DNA from 2 places in the Vibrio syngnathi genome. Region 1 is predicted to be linked to the other one. Evidence: predicted binding sites of a transcription regulator. Region 1 holds the regulator's gene; the other holds the start of a gene.
What was found. The regulator PurR, encoded in region 1, represses purine synthesis genes. The targets are predictions, from matches to a motif close to TNANGNAAACGTTTNCNTNA.

Region 1 (4,872 bases):
ACCCTGAAGAGTTCAACCAACGCTCTATCGCGTTTATTCAAAAGCAAATTCAGTGATTCTCTAGATCCTTGATCAGAACATACTTGAATAGAATTGAAATAAAAACGGGAAGCTAATAATAGCTTCCCGTTTTTATTTTGAGGGAGGAGTATCGTTCGTTATGTTTTTATTCTGGTGATGCAGCACCGCACTGCCAACAAGACCCGAATTGTGCTTCATTGATTTCATGACACTCACCACAACGCCACTCTTCATAGATGATCGAATCTTGCTGTTTTTGGTAGTCATTGACGATCGTACGGGCTTTGTTAGCGAGCTCTGGCTCATATAACCATACGTAAGGGTCTGTATCTTCAGTAAATGGGATTTCCCCTTTTAAACCAAACAAACCCTCACCACGGACTTCACACGCAATATTCTCACTTTCTAACAATCCACAGATGATATGAGCTTCTGTCGGATTCGATGCACTGAAGATTTTCATTGAAATAGAACCTTATTTGGCTGCATGCATTATTTAGCTATATAAGTTATTTAGTTATATTCGTTACTCAGCGACAGGTGCTGAGCGAAATTTATTCATCAACCATTTGGCAATAATTGGGAACACACCCAGTAAGGCAAATGACAACAGTACTGAGGGAGACACGATACCCGAAAGTGAATCAATTTCTGCGAGTTGAGTTCCGGCATTCAAGAAAACGGCAGTACCCGGCAACATCCCGATTTGACTTGTAATGTAGTAACGACTAACCGACATCGGTGTTAGACCCATCAACAGATTAATAAGGAAGAATGGGAACACGGGAATTAGACGCAGAGAAAACAAGTAAAATGCGCCATCTTTTTCAACGCCTTTATTGATGGTGGCTAACTTGTCACCAAACTTGGTTTGGATCCAGTCACGTAACAAGTAACGGCTACTTAAGAAGGCGAGGGTTGCACCAATGGCACTTGCAAAGGACACCAGTAGTAAACTGTTCCAGAAACCAAACAGCGCAGCGCCTAACAGCGTAACAACGGCAGCGCCAGGAATTGAGAAAGCCGTAATCATGACATAAGCGACAAAGTAGATAGCGGCAGCGGCAATGAAATTGCTCTCGATGTAGTCATTCAAAACAGCTTGTTGGGCTTTCGCATTTTCAAGCGTTAAGTACTGGCCGAAATTGACGCCTAACAAGACGATGGTTATGACCAACACAATACCCAATATCATTTTTTTACTCATTGATACTTCCTCTAAATTTTCAATGCATACCATTAGTTTTTCAATGTATACCATTAGTATAGATAGACAGGCAAAGCATAGAATAACTTTCACCAGATATAAAAAAAGCCGCAAAAATGCGGCTTAATTATCTAGATAGTTTGCACTGACAATGTTAATTGACGTGATTGATAAGCTCTTCACGACGTTGCTGCGGTATAACAGACCAATGTGTACCATTGATCGCGCCTTCTAGCGCCCATAACAGTTCAATACTGACAGAAGACGCATGCGATTCTTTGATGGCGTTAAATGCGTTTACAGAGCCAGATTCATATAAACGTTCTACAGAATCGATCCCTGCCTTTTTCAACATCCGCTCGGTGGCGAGTCGAAGGTTAGGCAGATCTTTGAGTCGAGTTGGTTTAGCAGAAGATTGTTCAGCTTTCTCTTCTTTAGCAAAACCTAGAGACGTAGTCGCAAGCTGCAAGATTTTCTCTTGGTCTTGCCATAAGCCTTCAGGTAAAGCGAAATATTTAGTAACGACAGGAAAACCACGTTTTTTGTAGACGTATGGTTGAAATCCTTGTTGTTCGAATTGTTGCGTTGTGCATTTGTCAGATCGTATATGCAACTGGTCATTCACAACCAGGGCAAACATTGTGTCATCAGCAAAAAGCCCGAATCCACCAAACATTGAGCGTGACTTAATTTTTCCTAGGGGCTCAAATAATTTCATTGAGTCCTTTAGTATCGGTTTATCCATGTTATTTATCTCGGTGTATTTGAACTACGCCACCAAATAAGCAGGTCCGAGAGATTAGCAAAATGTTGCAATTAAATTGTCAATAGGCTGTAAATTACTAAAGTATTAGCAGTTACTGCATTTTGCCATCGGTAACCCCGCTACCATACCAACGAGTGGTTTAGGCCGGAAGCTTTGCGTCCCACTTTTTCAAGTGGTTTGCCCTGTGCGTGACTGGGTTATTAGAATAAAGTTTTTGTTGAATTAGGCTCACACTTCTTACTTGAAAATGTGATATTGCTTCAATTAATGATCTTCGAATTATGCATGCAAGTGCATTTTGTTTGTTGAGAAAAAAAACGCACCTAAAGGTGCGCTTGATTAAACTAAACTCATTACATCAATTAATTTAACGTTTTAACTGTACTTCGTTCAACAATTTCAGGGTGCATTTCGAAGACGCGTTTTTCGTGGTCTTTGTCTTTTATACGCTCTAGTAGTATTTCGAATGCATTTTTACCAACACGGCGCTTAGGTTGGTGAACCGTCGTTAACGGTGGAGAGAAGTATTCAGCCAATTCTATGTTGTCGTAACCGATCACTGAGATATCTTCAGGAATACGAATGCCTTTTTCTTGCAATCGGCTCATCAGTCCTAATGCCATCGTGTCGTTAAAACAGAATACAGCGGTAGGGCGATCTTCCATCTCAATGATTTGGTCAGCAGCAATCACAGCTGTGTCACATTCAAAGTTGCCTTCGATGATCATATTTTCATCGGCAGTAATCTTCGCTTCGTTGAGTGCGCGTTTGTAACCCGCGATGCGTTCAACACATGCCGCTTTGTCTAAGTGGCCACTTAAACAAGCAATCTTGGAGTGACCGTGCTCAATGAGGTACTTGGTCGCTAGGTAACCACCTTCCTCAGAGTTGTCGATGATCTTATCTGCTTGAGAACTCTCAGGGCCCCAATCCATAATTACTTTAGGGATGTCAGCGTGACGGTCTAACATGCCTCTCAGTTCTTCAGTTAGGTCAGAACACATAACTAAGATGCCATCTACACGTTTCTCTGCAAGCATTCGAATGTAGTCACGTTGCTTCTCATAGATACCGCCCGTATTACACAGGATCAAAGTGTAACCTTGACGGTAGCAGTAGCTTTCAACACCATCGATAACTTCAGAGAAGAATAGGTTAGTTGATTGAGTAACTAGCATGCCGATAGTGCGGGTTGTATTGCACTTCAAACTACGAGCAACGGCACTTGGTGCATAGTTCAGTTCGTCTACGGCTTTATTTACTTTTTCTTGCGTCGCTTCTGCAACAAAGCGAGTTTTGTTGATTACGTGAGAAACGGTTGTTGTTGATACGCCTGCTAAGCGAGCGACATCTTTTATAGTGGCCATGGTTTTATCCTATTAGAAGCTACTTTCCCAAAGTACGGAATGAAGTAGCCGTTAAGCTACCTAACTAAGAGCTTAAATTTGTAGGGCTCTTTGGGTACTAAAGTGCTAAAAAACAAAAAACCGCTATTGAGCGGCTTGTCTTAACACCGAAATGCTCAAAACTATAATAAGCATAGCATTTCGTGAATGTTTCATATTTTATCGTTTGCGGTCACAATTTTAGACTGACTAGAAATTACTCGCAATAAAATTCACCCGGAAATCCGGGTGAATTGTCACATTCTTCTGAATTTATTTAACGAGTCATCCAATAAGCTTATTCACCAGCGAGGTATTGGGTGTCCAATTTGCAGAATGCAAGTAGCAGAGATGAGACTGAAGCGTAGAAACCGAATTCGTCAACGTCATGACATTTAACGTTGAACTTTGGTACCCAAGTAAGAAGTTGTTGTTCGATAAATTGCTGTTGAACAGCGAAGGATTTCTCTAGTTCTTCTTCAAGTTCAGTTTCGTTCGAACGAATGATGAGATTACCTAGGAAATCGAGTTCGATAGCAATGTGGTCAGCTGGCTCTTTCAGGTCTTGGTTAACCACCAAGTTGTGTTTAGCCATGATCTCTTCCATATCTTTTGCTGGCTTATCGTTCAAAAGGCCAGTCTGGCCGATATACATAGAAGCGTAAGGAAGTGCGCCATGTTTATCAGTCTTTAAGAATAAGTCACAGAAGTCAGCAGACAATTCTAATTGAGCATCTTCACGTGTTTGTAGACGGTTTAGCGCATCCACTAAGCTATCAATTGCCGGCTTTAGTGTTTCATTTTCGCCTAAACCAGTTAGGAAAGAACGAATTTCAACAGAGTGGTAGTGATCGAGTTCTTCTTGAGTGAGCTCTTTAGCGAACAAGCTTGATAGCCACCAGTATATTTCTGCTCGTTGTTCGTTGAATGCTTTCGTATCTTTCATTTCTTAGATCCTGATTTAGTCTTGTGGTGTGTGTATACCTAGCATCGTCGAGTGATTTGGGTATAGGCACACCAAGGCTGAATAACAAGGTTATTTGCGAAACGCAAAGTTACTCGTTAGTAGTAATGCCTATATTGAATTGCGATGGGCGACAAATAGCAAGGTTTAAGATTGTCTTGTATCAAAAAAAAATCATGTTTCTGGCTTTTATCTTCTGTAGTACTAGAATTGTTACGAGTTATGAATAGAATGGTCAATGAAACTATTAAATAAGAAAAGTGGTGTAGATGAGCTATCACGTATTAGTCGTAGAAGATGATGTGGTAACCCGCAGTAAACTGGTTGGATATTTCCAGAATGAAGGTTACACAGTGAGCGAAGCTGAAAGCGGTGCTCAAATGAGAAAAATGTTAGAAGAAAATAACGTTGACCTCATTATGTTAGACATCAACTTGCCAGGCGAAGATGGATTGATGCTAACTCGCGAATTACGCAGTCAATCAGACATTGGCATAATTTTAGTTACTGGACGCACGGATAGCATTGA
Region 2 (4,872 bases), 1.2 Mb from region 1:
CGTAAACTAGGTTAAATTCAACATAGCGACCACGACGATAAAGTTGGAAGTCACGCTCGCGCTCACCGTAAGACGTCTCTTTACGTCGTTCTACAATTGGTAGATAGGCGGCTGCAAAGCCTTCACCGACCGCCTGCATATAAGCAAAGCTCTTATCGAACCCCCACTCATTCAGATCATCAAAGAACAGACCACCGACACCGCGTGTTTCGTCTCGGTGAGGCAGATAGAAGTATTTATCACACCACTCTTTATGCTCTTGATAAACATCATCACCAAACGGCGCACAAAGATCTTTAGCGGTTTGATGCCAAGATTGGCAGTCTTCATCGAAAGGATAAAATGGCGTTAAGTCAAAACCACCACCAAACCACCAAATCGGGTCTTCCCCCTCTTTTTCCGCAATAAAGAATCGAACGTTCGCGTGTGAGGTTGGGATGTATGGGTTTTTAGGGTGGATAACTAATGAGACACCCATTGCCTCAAACTTACGTCCAGCTAATTCAGGGCGATGAGCCGTGGCTGAGGCAGGCATTGCCTTACCCGCTACGTGAGAGAAATTAACCCCACCTTGCTCAAATACCGCACCATTGGTCATCACACGAGTTCGACCACCGCCACCAAGGCGCTCGCCAGGTTCACGCTGCCATGCATCTTCTTCAAACAGTGCAGTACCATCAGCTTGCTCAAGCTGCTGGCAAATCGAATCTTGTAGGCTCAGTAAAAACTGTTTTACTGCTTCTTTATCAATTGCTGACATCTTTCTTCCTTTGCAGAGTTTAACCCTGTCTTAATATTTTCGACGTTTTTGCATCTCTAATTTCGCTTGGCTTCTCACGACCACCCGTTTGACCTTCTAGAATCGCGACTAAGTGTTGACCTAGTTGCTGTTGAACTTCTTCAGTCGTCATACAAGGCGGCTCGCCAGTCAGGTTGGCACTGGTAGAGGTTAACGGCTTGCCGAACTCATTACACATTCTTTGAACCAAAGGGTGATCCGTCACTCGTACCGCGATGGAATCAAACTGGCCGCTGACCCAGTCAGTTACTTTACTGCTGGTTGGCATTACCCAAGTTACCGGACCTGGCCATGTTGCTTTTACGGTCGCTAACTGCGCTTCAGTCAGTTGGCTTTCGTCAATATAGGGCAGTAACTGCTCGTAACTTGCAGCAATTAGGATCAACCCTTTGTCCATCGGTCGCTGTTTTAAATCGAGCAATTTCTTGATGGCTTGTGGATTATCAGGATCACAACCGACCCCAAAAACGCCTTCGGTCGGGTAAGCAATGACTTCACCTTGTTGTAATGCCTGCAAAGTATGTTGAAAGTTATCCACGGGTTGCCTCATTAATTCAGTTATCTAACTCACTAAGTGTACAAATTATCATTCACCGTGACTAAAGCTATTTGTTTATAAAATGTATCAATTAACAACTGACACTGACGCAAACGTTTTCCTTGAGCAATTTTACCCGTATAATGCGCGCAAAATATCTAATCACTAATTAAATCGTACCTGAAGGAGTTTGAGATGACTGTCGGTATTATCATGGGTTCTAAATCTGATTGGCCAACAATGAAGCTAGCTGCAGAAATGTTGGATCAGTTTGGCGTGGCGTACGAAACAAAAGTGGTTTCTGCTCACCGCACACCTCAGTTGCTTGCTGACTACGCAACCAGTGCGAAAGAGCGCGGTATTAAAGTAATTATTGCTGGTGCTGGCGGTGCTGCGCATCTTCCAGGCATGGCTGCAGCTTTCACAAGCGTACCTGTTTTAGGTGTTCCTGTTCAGTCTAAAGCACTGAAGGGCATGGACTCACTGCTTTCTATCGTACAAATGCCAAAAGGTATCGCGGTAGGTACTTTGGCTATCGGTGAAGCTGGTGCTGCCAATGCAGGCATCCTAGCAGCTCAAATCATTGGTACACACAATGAAGAAGTAATGGCAAAAGTAGAAGCGTTCCGCTCTGAGCAAACAGAAACGGTACTTGCTAATCCAAACCCTGCAGAGGACTAATTCCCATGCATGTTCTTGTGTTAGGCGCGGGCCAACTTGCTCGCATGATGTCCCTAGCTGGGGCACCGCTGAATATTGAAATTTCTGCTTTTGATGTTGGCAGCAAAAATATTGTTCACCCATTAACGCAAGCAATTCTAGGCAACGGCTTAGACCATGCGATTGAGCGTGCGGACGTCATTACTGCTGAATTCGAGCATATCCCTCATGATGTACTTGAGGTGTGTGAGCGCAGCGGTAAGTTCTTACCGACAACAGAAGCAATCAAAGCTGGCGGTGACCGTCGCCTTGAAAAAGCCCTGTTAGACGAAGCAAACGTGAAAAATGCTAAGTACTACGTGATTAACTCTCGCGAAGACTTTGACGCTGCGATTGCTCACGTAAGCTTGCCAATGGTCTTAAAGAGCACACTTGGCGGCTACGATGGCAAAGGCCAGTGGCGCTTAAAGACATTAGATAATGTTGAGTCAACTTGGACAGAAATGGCTGAGTGCATTGCCGCAACAGACAACCAAGCGATTGTGGCTGAAGAGTTCGTTCCGTTTGACCGCGAAGTATCACTTGTCGGTGCTCGTGGCGCCAATGGCGAGATCCAAGTGTACCCACTGGCTGAAAATGTTCACACCGACGGCGTGTTGAGCTTATCGACAGCGATTGATGACATTGAACTGCAAGAGCAAGCAAAAACCATGTTCACCGCTGTTGCAGAACGTTTGGATTACGTTGGCGTGCTAGCGTTAGAGTTCTTTGATGTTAAAGGTTCACTGCTGGTTAACGAGATTGCACCACGTGTTCATAACTCTGGCCACTGGACGCAACAAGGCGCAGAGACTTGTCAGTTTGAGAACCATCTACGTGCCGTATGTGGGATGCCATTAGGCAGCACTAAATTGATTCGCCCAACTGCAATGATCAACATCCTTGGCGAAGATACTCTACCTGAAGCAATTCTTGCTAAAGGTGGCTGTCATGTTCATTGGTATGGTAAAGAGAAGCGTGCGGGTCGTAAGATGGGCCACATTAACGTGAGCGCTGACTACAACGCAGAGCTGCAAAGAGCGTTATGCTCACTGGCAGACATTCTCGATAAGCAAGCCTACCCTGCTGTGCATGAATTAGCACAGCAACTGAAGTAAACCTACATCGTGGATTTGATATAAAAATGGCGCTCAGTGAGCGCCGTTTTTTTGTCTATAACATCAGGTTATTGAGATTGAATGTGATGACACTTGCGATCAGCACATTGTTTCTTGGTGCCATTGGCTGTTTTCTTCTCAAGTAACAACGGAAACTGACACTCTTCACAACGACCAATAACAGGTGGCTGATTAACGGCGAACTTACACTTAGGATAGTTATCGCACGCATAAAAGGTTTTGCCATAGCGAGATTTACGCTCAACCAAATGGCCTCTGCCACACTCAGGGCAAGCAACAAGTGGCTGCTCTTCAGGTTGTTCTTTTGGTTGGTCCAAAGATTCGATGTGATTACACGTTGGGTAGCTACTACAACCAATGAACATACCAAAGCGACCTTGCCTTAATACCAATTCGTTTTGGCATTTAGGACACGGCACACCCAGCTCTTTCACCACATGGCCATCGTTTTGATGGAGAGGCTTGATGTAATCACAGCTCGGATACTGCTTACAGCCTAAAAATGGGCCGTGCTTACCATGGCGAAGCTGAAGCTCTCCACCACACTGTGGACATGGTTCATGCTCTAATGCATGTTCATGTGCTGAAAAAAGCTGATTATCAATCTTACTACTCATGACAAGCCTGTATTAATGCAAGATACCTTGCTCTTTGGTGTACAACAGCTCTTCCATTTGCGTGTAAGCACTTTCATTACCCGGCACATTAAACAGCACCATTAAGATAATCCATTTCAGATCATCCAATTCAAATTCGCTCGTCTCAAGCCCCATCACACGATCAATCACCATTTCACGAATCTCTGTCGTGAGTACGTTGATCTGTTCAAGGAACAATAAGAAACCTCGGCACTCCATATTAATACGTGAAATCTCTCGACTGGTATAAATACGCATCGAGGTATTGGAACACATAGTAATCGCCGCTTGATTCTCAGTATCTTGCAATGCCGCAAGATCTTCTAACCAATGGAGGGCCTTATAAATATCATCTTGGTGAAACCCTGCTCGAAGAAGCTCATCTTCCAGCTCATCTTGATCCACCTGCAATTCAGAATCGCTATGGATGTAGGTTTCAAACAAGTACATCAGTATGTCCATCATCATAGCTTAGCCTCTCCCCTTTCGAATATAGCCACCGGAAACTGCAACAACATGCCCTGAGAGCTCAAGCTCTAAAAGCTGCATCATGACCTCATGCACAGGTATATGGGTTCTCTGTGCCAAAATATCAACGGGTGTCGCCTCTAACCCTACGTTAGCTAACAGCTGTGGAAATGGCAATTGTTCATTTTCCCCCATACAGGGCGTAGGTTCGAACAAGCTGGGTTGCTGATCGATAGACCAGTCTAACAGACTCTTTATTTCAATCAGAACATCTTGTGCACTCTGTACCAAACATGCACCAGCTTTAATTAAGCTATTGCCGCCACGGCTGGTTGGACTATGAATAGAGCCTGGCAACGCAAACACCTCTCGGCCTTGCTCCATGGCATATCGAGCCGTAATCAACGAGCCACTCTTCTCAGCCGCTTCAACTACCAAGGTTCCGAGCGATAACCCACTTATAATACGGTTACGCCGAGGGAAATGTTCAGGTCGTGGTTTTGCGTTTGGGCGAAACTCTGAAATCAGCGCCCCATTTTCACAGATTCTATCGGCTAAGTTTCTGTGCCGCGCTGGGTAAATTGAATCCAA

Region 2: purE (5-(carboxyamino)imidazole ribonucleotide mutase) is a predicted target of PurR. The motif match lies at 1,443-1,462, and genes of this name have one in related genera.

Annotation. Positions count from the first base shown of each region.
Region 1 covers NZ_CP017916.1:1,140,659-1,145,530, forward strand. The annotation lists gene K08M4_RS05420 (alpha/beta fold hydrolase) at 1-56, shown strand, start outside; gene K08M4_RS05425 (putative signal transducing protein) at 167-484, opposite strand; gene K08M4_RS05430 (TVP38/TMEM64 family protein) at 548-1,228, opposite strand; gene K08M4_RS05435 (TfoX/Sxy family DNA transformation protein) at 1,383-1,973, opposite strand; cyclic di-GMP riboswitch class I at 2,101-2,186, opposite strand; gene purR (HTH-type transcriptional repressor PurR) at 2,357-3,361, opposite strand; gene torD (molecular chaperone TorD) at 3,678-4,325, opposite strand; gene torR (two-component system response regulator TorR) at 4,613-4,872, shown strand, end outside.
Region 2 covers NZ_CP017916.1:3,246,711-3,251,582, forward strand. The annotation lists gene hemF (oxygen-dependent coproporphyrinogen oxidase) at 1-760, opposite strand, end outside; gene tsaC (L-threonylcarbamoyladenylate synthase type 1 TsaC) at 780-1,337, opposite strand; gene purE (5-(carboxyamino)imidazole ribonucleotide mutase) at 1,533-2,018, shown strand; gene K08M4_RS14765 (5-(carboxyamino)imidazole ribonucleotide synthase) at 2,024-3,154, shown strand; gene K08M4_RS14770 (DNA topoisomerase family protein) at 3,223-3,792, opposite strand; gene K08M4_RS14775 (DUF494 family protein) at 3,805-4,281, opposite strand; gene dprA (DNA-processing protein DprA) at 4,285-4,872, opposite strand, start outside.